One region of the Streptomyces sp. NPDC058145 genome, then DNA from elsewhere that is predicted to be linked to it. Evidence: riboswitches for the same ligand, from Rfam matches in the RefSeq annotation. Region 1 holds a riboswitch; the other holds the start of a gene.

Region 1 (4,015 bases):
ACTCGGCGGAGGCGGCGGAGAGGAAGTCGACCGGGTCGTCCTGCCAGTCCGGCTCGAAGAGACGGACCCGGCCACCGGTGGCCGGGCCGTCCAGCGGGGTGTGGCCGGTGCGGCAGAGTTCGGCCACCGCCTCGGGCGGCAGCGGCAGGCCGACCACTCCGTCGGGGTTCACGAGGATGCCCGCCTGCGGGGGCAGACCCCGGGCGAACTCCACCGCCGGGGCGACCGTGTACGACATGTGGGAGCCGGCGGCCAGGCGGAGCTGTTCCTCGGAGCTGAAGACCGGGACGTACACCTGGCCCTCGATCTCCATCGTGGGCAGGTCCAGCGGGCCGCTGTGCGGGCCGCCGCCGTTGGGCAGCGGGATCCACAGCAGGCTGCGGCCCAGTACCTCGGCGATCCGGCCGCCCGCGCCGGGTATGCCGAGGGAGGCCGAGAGCACCTCCTCCAGTTCGTTGCCGGGCCAACCGCCGTGCGGGTGGGGGTGCGTCTGTGCCGGAAAGTCCGCGGGAAGGTCCGCCGCCGAGAAGTCCATCTGCCTGCCGCCTGCTGGGAACCACTGCTGTGGTCCGAAAGGCTAGCGGGTGGCCGTGACAACGCTCAGCCGGATCGGCCGGCGAAGCCGATGCGGCGCAGCACGTCCGCGGCGTCCCGGTCCAGCAGCACCGCCGAGCCGCAGCCGGCGGGCAGTTCTCCGCGCTCCACCGCGCGCAGCAGACGGGCCGCCGTCCGGCGGTGGCGGCGGAAGGCGTAGCGGGAGACACCGCGGCCGCGCTCGCGCTGGCCCGCGCGGGAGGTCTCCACGGTGACGTCGAGCAGGAGCAGGTGCAGGGTGCCGCCGCGGCGCCGGGCCGCGCGGGCCAGCCACCCGCGCACCCATGCCTGGGTACCGCAGTCGTGCACGACGACTCCCTCGCCGGTGCCGAGGGCGCGGCGCAGTCCGGCGTAGTGGGAGAGCCGGACCAGGGGGCGGTAGAGCGCGTAAGGGAGGAAGCGGGGCGCGCGGGCGTCCCAGCGGTCGCGGGTGTCCTGGGAGTCGACGCGGTGGCCGGGGACCGCGCGGTGCATCAGGGTGGACTTGCCGCTGCCGGGCAGCCCGGTGATCACCACCAGGTCGTGGGGTCCGAAGAGCAGGTCGTGCGGGCTGCGCCCGGCGCGCTCGCGCAGGTCGCGGACGACCGGGGCGGGACGCTCGGCGCAGCGCTCGCGGGCCGGGGCGGAGGGCGGCTTCGGCACCGCGAGACCGGTGGTGGCGGCGTAGGCAGTGGTCCTGTTCACCGTCATCGTCCTCCCCTTGTGGGCTCGGAGACCCTTTGCCCATTGAATGTAAAGAGAAGGTAATGCGTCGGTCCAGCGGTTGGGTGCGCGTACTGCCACAGCTCGGTTACAGATGCGGGCCCTGACGGGGCGGGGCGCGGCGTGCAATGATGTGCGCGCCAACTGCATACCGGCCGCTTGAATCCGCGCGGGAGAGTTCCCAGCCAGCTCCGCTGGGACGCCGAAGGAGCAAGTCCCTCCCTTGAATCTCTCAGGCCCCGTTACCGCGCGGGCGAGGCACATCTGAAAAGCGGGCCGCTGCGACAGTGGCTCCACCCAAGGTGCAAGCCGTGACCACTCCTCGCGAGGATCATGGCGAACCTCTCAGGTTCCGATGACAGATGGGGAGGAACGTTCCTCGCCTGTCATACCTGCACCCTGGGAGACGACCGACCGATGAGCAGTACCGAACCCACTGGACCGCGCCGTACCGCGCTCGATGCCCTGCATCGCTCGCTCGGTGCGACGATGACCGACTTCGCCGGCTGGGACATGCCGCTGCGTTACGGATCCGAGCGCGACGAGCATCTCGCGGTGCGGACCAAGGCCGGTCTCTTCGACCTCTCCCACATGGGCGAGATCACCGTGACCGGGCCGCAGGCGGCCGACCTGCTGAACTACGCCCTGGTGGGCAACATCGCCTCCGTCGGCGTCGGCCGAGCCCGCTACACCATGATCTGCCAGGCCGACGGCGGCATCCTGGACGACCTGATCGTCTACCGGCTGGCCGAACACGAGTACATGGTCGTCGCCAACGCCTCCAACGCCCAGGTGGTGCTGGACGCGCTGACCGAGCGTGCCGAGGGCTTCGACGCCGAGGTGCGCGACGACCGGGACGCCTACGCGCTGCTCGCGGTCCAGGGCCCCGAGTCCCCCGGCATCCTGAAGTCGCTGACCGACGCCGACCTGGACGGCCTGAAGTACTACGCGGGCCTGCCCGGCACCGTCGCCGGCGTGCCCGCCCTGATCGCGCGCACGGGCTACACCGGCGAGGACGGCTTCGAGCTGTTCGTGAAGCCGGAGCACGCGGTGGAGCTGTGGCAGGCGCTGACCAAGGCGGGCGAGGGCGCCGGCCTGGTGCCGTGCGGACTGTCCTGCCGGGACACCCTGCGCCTCGAGGCGGGCATGCCGCTGTACGGGCACGAGCTGACCACCTCCCTGACCCCCTTCGACGCCGGGCTCGGCCGGGTGGTGAAGTTCGAGAAGGAGGGCGACTTCGTGGGCCGCGAGGCGCTCACCGAGGCCGCCGCCCGTGCCGAGCAGAACCCGCCGCGCAAGCTCGTCGGCCTGGTCGCCGAGGGCCGCCGGGTGCCGCGCGCCGGGTTCGCCGTCGTCGCGGGCGGCACGGTGATCGGCGAGGTCACCTCCGGCGCCCCCTCCCCCACCCTGGGCAAGCCGATCGCGATGGCGTACGTCGACGCGGCGCACGCGGCGCCGGGCGCCGAGGGTGTCGGCGTGGACATCCGGGGCAGCCACGAGCCGTACGAGGTCGTGGCGCTCCCCTTCTACAAGCGCCAGAAGTAGACACTGAGCGCGGTCCGTCCACCGGGCATGACCCTGCGCACATCCCCGCTGCTCAGCAGCAGGCCCAGCAGTCCCCCATTCATCAGCACTCCCGCGCGTACAGGAGAATTCAGGCCATGAGCAACCCCCAGCAGCTGCGCTACAGCAAGGAGCACGAGTGGCTGTCGGCCGCCGAGGACGGCGTCTCGACGGTCGGCATCACCGAGTTCGCGGCCAACGCGCTCGGCGACGTGGTCTACGCCCAGCTCCCCGAGGTCGGTGCCACGGTGTCCGCGGGTGAGACCTGCGGCGAGCTGGAGTCGACCAAGTCGGTCTCGGACCTCTACTCGCCGGTCACCGGTGAGATCACCGAGGTCAACGAGGACGTCGTCAACGACCCGTCGCTGGTGAACTCGGCCCCCTTCGAGGGCGGCTGGCTGTTCAAGGTACGCGTCACCGAGGAGCCGGCCGACCTGCTCTCCGCCGACGAGTACACCGCCCAGAACGCCGGCTGAGGAGTCGTAGCCGTATGACTGTCCTGAACACGTCCCTGCACGAACTGGACCCGGAGATCGCCGCCGCGGTCGACGCCGAGCTGAACCGCCAGCAGTCGACGCTGGAGATGATCGCCTCGGAGAACTTCGCGCCGCTCGCGGTGATGGAGGCCCAGGGCTCGGTGCTGACCAACAAGTACGCGGAGGGCTACCCGGGCCGCCGCTACTACGGCGGCTGCGAGCACGTCGACGTCGCCGAGCAGATCGCGATCGACCGGATCAAGGAGCTGTTCGGCGCCGAGTACGCCAACGTCCAGCCCCACTCCGGCGCCTCCGCGAACCAGGCGGCGCTGTTCGCCCTCGCCCAGCCCGGGGACACCATCCTCGGCCTGGACCTGGCGCACGGCGGCCACCTCACGCACGGGATGCGGCTGAACTTCTCCGGCAAGCAGTTCAACGTGGTCGCCTACCACGTCGACGACGCCGGCCTGGTCGACATGGCCGAGGTCGAGCGGCTGGCCAAGGAGCACCGCCCGAAGGTGATCATCGCCGGCTGGTCGGCGTACCCGCGTCAGCTCGACTTCGCCGAGTTCCGCCGGATCGCCGACGAGGTCGAGGCGTACCTGTGGGTCGACATGGCGCACTTCGCGGGCCTGGTCGCGGCGGGTCTGCACCCGAACCCGGTCGAGTACGCGGACGTG
Region 2 (4,015 bases), on a different contig from region 1:
CACCTGGCCGCCGGCCTCGTGGACCTGGGCGCAGATGTCGGCGACGTGCTCCTCGAACACACCGTGCGTCGACGGGTAGGTGATCATCAGTACGGACAGCTCGTCGCGGTACTGCTCGATCTTCGCCCGCAGGTCGGCGACATCGATCTCGCCGTCCTCGGCGGTCTTGACGACGACGACCTTCATGCCGGCCATCACGGCGCTGGCCGCGTTGGTGCCGTGCGCGGAGGAGGGGATGAGGCAGACGGTGCGCTGCTCGTCACCGTTGGCGCGGTGGTAGCCGCGCACGGCCAGCAGACCCGCCAGCTCGCCCTGCGAACCGGCGTTCGGCTGGAGCGAGACCTTGTCGTAGCCGGTGACCTCGGCGAGACGTTCCTCCAGCTCGCGGATGAGCGTGAGGTAGCCCTCGGCCTGCTCGGCGGGCACGAAGGGGTGCAGCTGGCCGAACTCGGGCCAGGTGACCGGCTCCATCTCGGTGGTCGCGTTGAGCTTCATGGTGCAGGAGCCCAGCGGGATCATGCCGCGGTCGAGCGCGTAGTCCCGGTCGGCGAGCCGGCGCAGGTAGCGCAGCATCGCGGTCTCGGAGCGGTGCTCGTGGAAGACCGGGTGAGTGAGGTAGTCGTCGGTGCGCAGCAGGGCCTCGGGCAGGGCCTCGCCGGCCGCCGCGTCCAGCGCCTCGATGTCGCCCTCGACGCCGAAGGCGGTGAAGACGGCCGCCACCTGAGCCCGGTTGGTGGTCTCGTCACAGGCCAGGGAGAGGAGGTCGGCATCGACGAGACGCAGGTTGACGCCGTTGTCCCGGGCGGCGGCCGCGACCTCGGCGGCCCTGCCGGGCACGCGCGCGGTGAGGGTGTCGAAGTAGGCGCCGTGCACGATCTCGACGCCGCCCGCCTTCAGTCCCTCGGCGAGGATCGTGGCGTAACGGTGGGTGCGGCGGGCGATGGTCCGCAGTCCCTCGGGGCCGTGGTAGACGGCGTACATGCCGGCCATCACGGCGAGCAGCACCTGGGCGGTGCAGATGTTGCTGGTCGCCTTCTCGCGGCGGATGTGCTGCTCACGGGTCTGCAGCGCCAGGCGGTAGGCCTTGTGCCCGTCGGCGTCGACGGACACGCCGACGAGACGGCCGGGCAGGCTGCGCGCGAACTTCTCGTGCACCGCCATGTAGCCCGCGTGCGGCCCGCCGAAGCCCATCGGCACGCCGAAGCGCTGGGTCGTGCCGACGGCGATGTCCGCGCCCAGCTCGCCCGGCGAGGTCAGCAGGGTGAGCGCGAGCAGGTCGGCGGCGACGGTGACGAGGGCGCCCAGCTCGTGCGCCTGGTCGATGACCGGCTTGATGTCGCGGACGGCACCCGAGGCGCCCGGGTACTGGACCAGCACGCCGTTGATCTCGCGCTCGGCGATCTCCGCCGGGATGCCGTCGGAGAGGTCGGCGACGACGACCTCGACGCCGGTCGGTTCGGCGCGCGTCTCGATGACGGCGACGGTCTGCGGCAGGGCGTCCGCGTCGACCAGGAACAGGCCCTTCTTGTTCCTGCCCATGCGCCGGGACAGCGCCATGGCCTCGGCGGCGGCCGTGCCCTCGTCGAGGAGGGAGGCGCCGGACGTCGGCAGCCCGGTCAGCTCGGCGACCATGGTCTGGAAGTTCAGCAGGGCCTCGAGCCGGCCCTGGGAGATCTCCGGCTGGTACGGCGTGTAGGCCGTGTACCAGGCCGGGTTCTCCATGACGTTGCGCAGCACGACCGGCGGGGTGAAGGTGCCGTAGTAGCCAAGGCCGATCATGGAGCCGAGGACCTGGTTGCGGTCGGCGAGCGAGCGCAGCTCGGCGAGCACCTCGGCCTCGGTGCGGGCACCCGGCAGGTCCAGGGCGTCGGCGTTCTTGATCACATCCGGGACCGCGGCGGCGGTGAGCTCGTCGAGCGAGCCGTAGCCGACGTGCGCGAGCATCTTGGCCCGCGCCTCCTGGTCGGGCCCGATGTGGCGCTGCTCGAAGGGGATGCCCGCTTCGAGCTCGGAGAGCGGGGTGCGATAGGCGGTCATTGCGGAGGCCTCCTGGTCTGACACGACCTTCGAGGGGCACCCCGGTACGGATACCCCGACGGCCTCCCCCTCTGTCATCTCGACCTGAGAGCTTCACCGGCGGCCCGAGGGCGCCGGCTTTCACCGTCGGTGAGGGCGGACGCCGTCGACATCCGCCCTGCTTTCCAGAGTGACCTCGTCCGTGCGGTACGTGAGCCTGAGAGATTCCGGGGAGGATTTGCTCCTTCGGCGCCTCCGAGGTGGTCGGAGGACTCTCCCGCACGGGGTCAGCAGCCGCTGTCAGCCTACCAGCGAGGTCAACGCCCGGGCCTTCGAGTGGCCGCCTCCCTGATTGTGCTCTTTCGTAGTGCTTACGGATGAGTTGCGACCAGTGGAGGGAGAGGGACCGTGCAGACCGACATCGATCCGCGCAACCTGATCGGCCGCAAGGCGTTCGACCGCACCGGCACCAAGATCGGCACCATCGACGAGGTGTACCTCGACGACGCCACGGGTGTGCCGGAGTGGGCCGCCATACGCACCGGTCTGTTCTCCCGGGACGCCTTCGTCCCCCTTGAGCCCAGCGAGATCGTCGAGGGCGCCCTGCAGGTTCCCTTCGACCGTGCGCTCATCAAGGACGCACCCGACTTCGGCGTGGGCCGCCACCTCTCCCCCGAACAGGAACTCCAGCTCTACCACCACTACGGGCTGGACGTGGCGGCGCCCTCCCCGCTGGCGGACCACGACTTCGGCAAGCTGGCGGGCACCGAGGAGCCCTGAGCCCGCACCGCGGGGCGCGGAGAACCGCGCGCGACCACGACGAAGCCCGCATCCGGCGGACCACGGGCACCCGCTACGGATCGGCGTCGACAGCACCCGACAGGCGCGGCGGCGGACCGGCGTCCGGCACCCGCGGCAGCGGATCCCTGCCCAGTACCAGCGGCAGCGGATCCGCCGGCTCCAGCGCGGGATCCTCCACGCCGAACGTCCGCACCCGCCCCGGCTCCGACTGAGGCGTCTCGAAGCGCACCGTCACCCGGCCCAGGCCACTGCCCTGCACCCAGCCGTGGCCCCACGCGGCGTGCCGCACGTCCTGCCCGGCACGCCACTGCCGCTCGACGGGCTCCGGCCGCTCCCGCACCCTCTCGGCCACGGGCTCCTCCGGCGCCTGCGCCGCCCGCGAGGGCTGCGCCGCCTGGGCGAACAGGTCCTCCTGGGTGTAGTCGGCGAGCCCGGTGACACCCACACCGAGCAGCCGCACCCCGCCCGTGGTGTCCACGGGGTCCAGCAGCCGCTCGGCCGCCTCCCGGATCACCGCGGGGTCGTCCGTGGGCCCTCTGAGCGTCTCGGACCGGGTCAGCGTCGAGAAGTCGTACCGGCGGACCTTCAGCACGATGGTCCGCCCCGACAGCCCGGCCTCGCGCAGTCGCCGCACGCACCGGTCGGCGAGCCGCCGCACCTCGATACCGACCCGCAGCCGGTCGTGGATGTCCACGTCGTAGGTGTCCTCGACGGAAACCGACTTGGTCTCCCGCTCGGCGACCACGGGCCGGTCGTCGCGCGCCAGCGCCATCGCGTACAACGCGTGCCCGTGCGCCTTGCCGAGCAGCCGCACGAGTTCGTCCTCGCCGGCCTCGGCCAGCTCCTCGACCGTGGTGATCCCGGCCCGCCGCAGATGGTCCCCGGTCGCCGGCCCCACCCCGGGCAGGGTCCGCACCGGCATCGGCCCGAGCAGCGCCCGCTCGGTGCCGGGTTCCACGAGGACGAGTCCGTCCGGTTTGGCCTCCTCCGAGGCGATCTTCGCGAGCATCTTGGAGGCGGCGAGCCCCACCGACCCCGTGAGCCCGGTGACCGCCCGTATCTCGGTGCGCAGCCTCGTCCCCACGCGGCGCGCCGAGTCCGCGTCCCAGGCCGCCTCCCGGACCTCGAGGTCGACGAACGCCTCGTCCAGGCTCAGCGGCTCCACCAGCGGCGACAGCTCCCGCAGCAGCGCCATCAC

What was found. Region 1 has a riboswitch for glycine ahead of gcvT (glycine cleavage system aminomethyltransferase GcvT). Riboswitches for the same ligand answer to the same signal wherever they lie in the genome.
Region 2: linked by a shared signal. The riboswitch ahead of gcvP (aminomethyl-transferring glycine dehydrogenase) and the one ahead of gcvT (glycine cleavage system aminomethyltransferase GcvT) in region 1 are both predicted to bind glycine.

The regions. Positions count from the first base shown of each region.
Region 1 covers NZ_JBHVUH010000011.1:46,553-50,567, reverse strand. Annotated here, with positions in the region: gene ACFVVO_RS24815 (enhanced serine sensitivity protein SseB) at 1-535, opposite strand, end outside; gene ACFVVO_RS24810 (AAA family ATPase) at 601-1,278, opposite strand; glycine riboswitch at 1,457-1,554, shown strand; gene gcvT (glycine cleavage system aminomethyltransferase GcvT) at 1,714-2,841, shown strand; gene gcvH (glycine cleavage system protein GcvH) at 2,958-3,335, shown strand; gene glyA (serine hydroxymethyltransferase) at 3,350-4,015, shown strand, end outside.
Region 2 covers NZ_JBHVUH010000003.1:641,931-645,945, forward strand. Annotated here, with positions in the region: gene gcvP (aminomethyl-transferring glycine dehydrogenase) at 1-2,037, opposite strand, end outside; glycine riboswitch at 2,212-2,306, opposite strand; gene ACFVVO_RS09890 (PRC-barrel domain-containing protein) at 2,425-2,796, shown strand; partial or broken gene ACFVVO_RS09895 (DNA polymerase IV) at 2,718-4,015, opposite strand, start outside.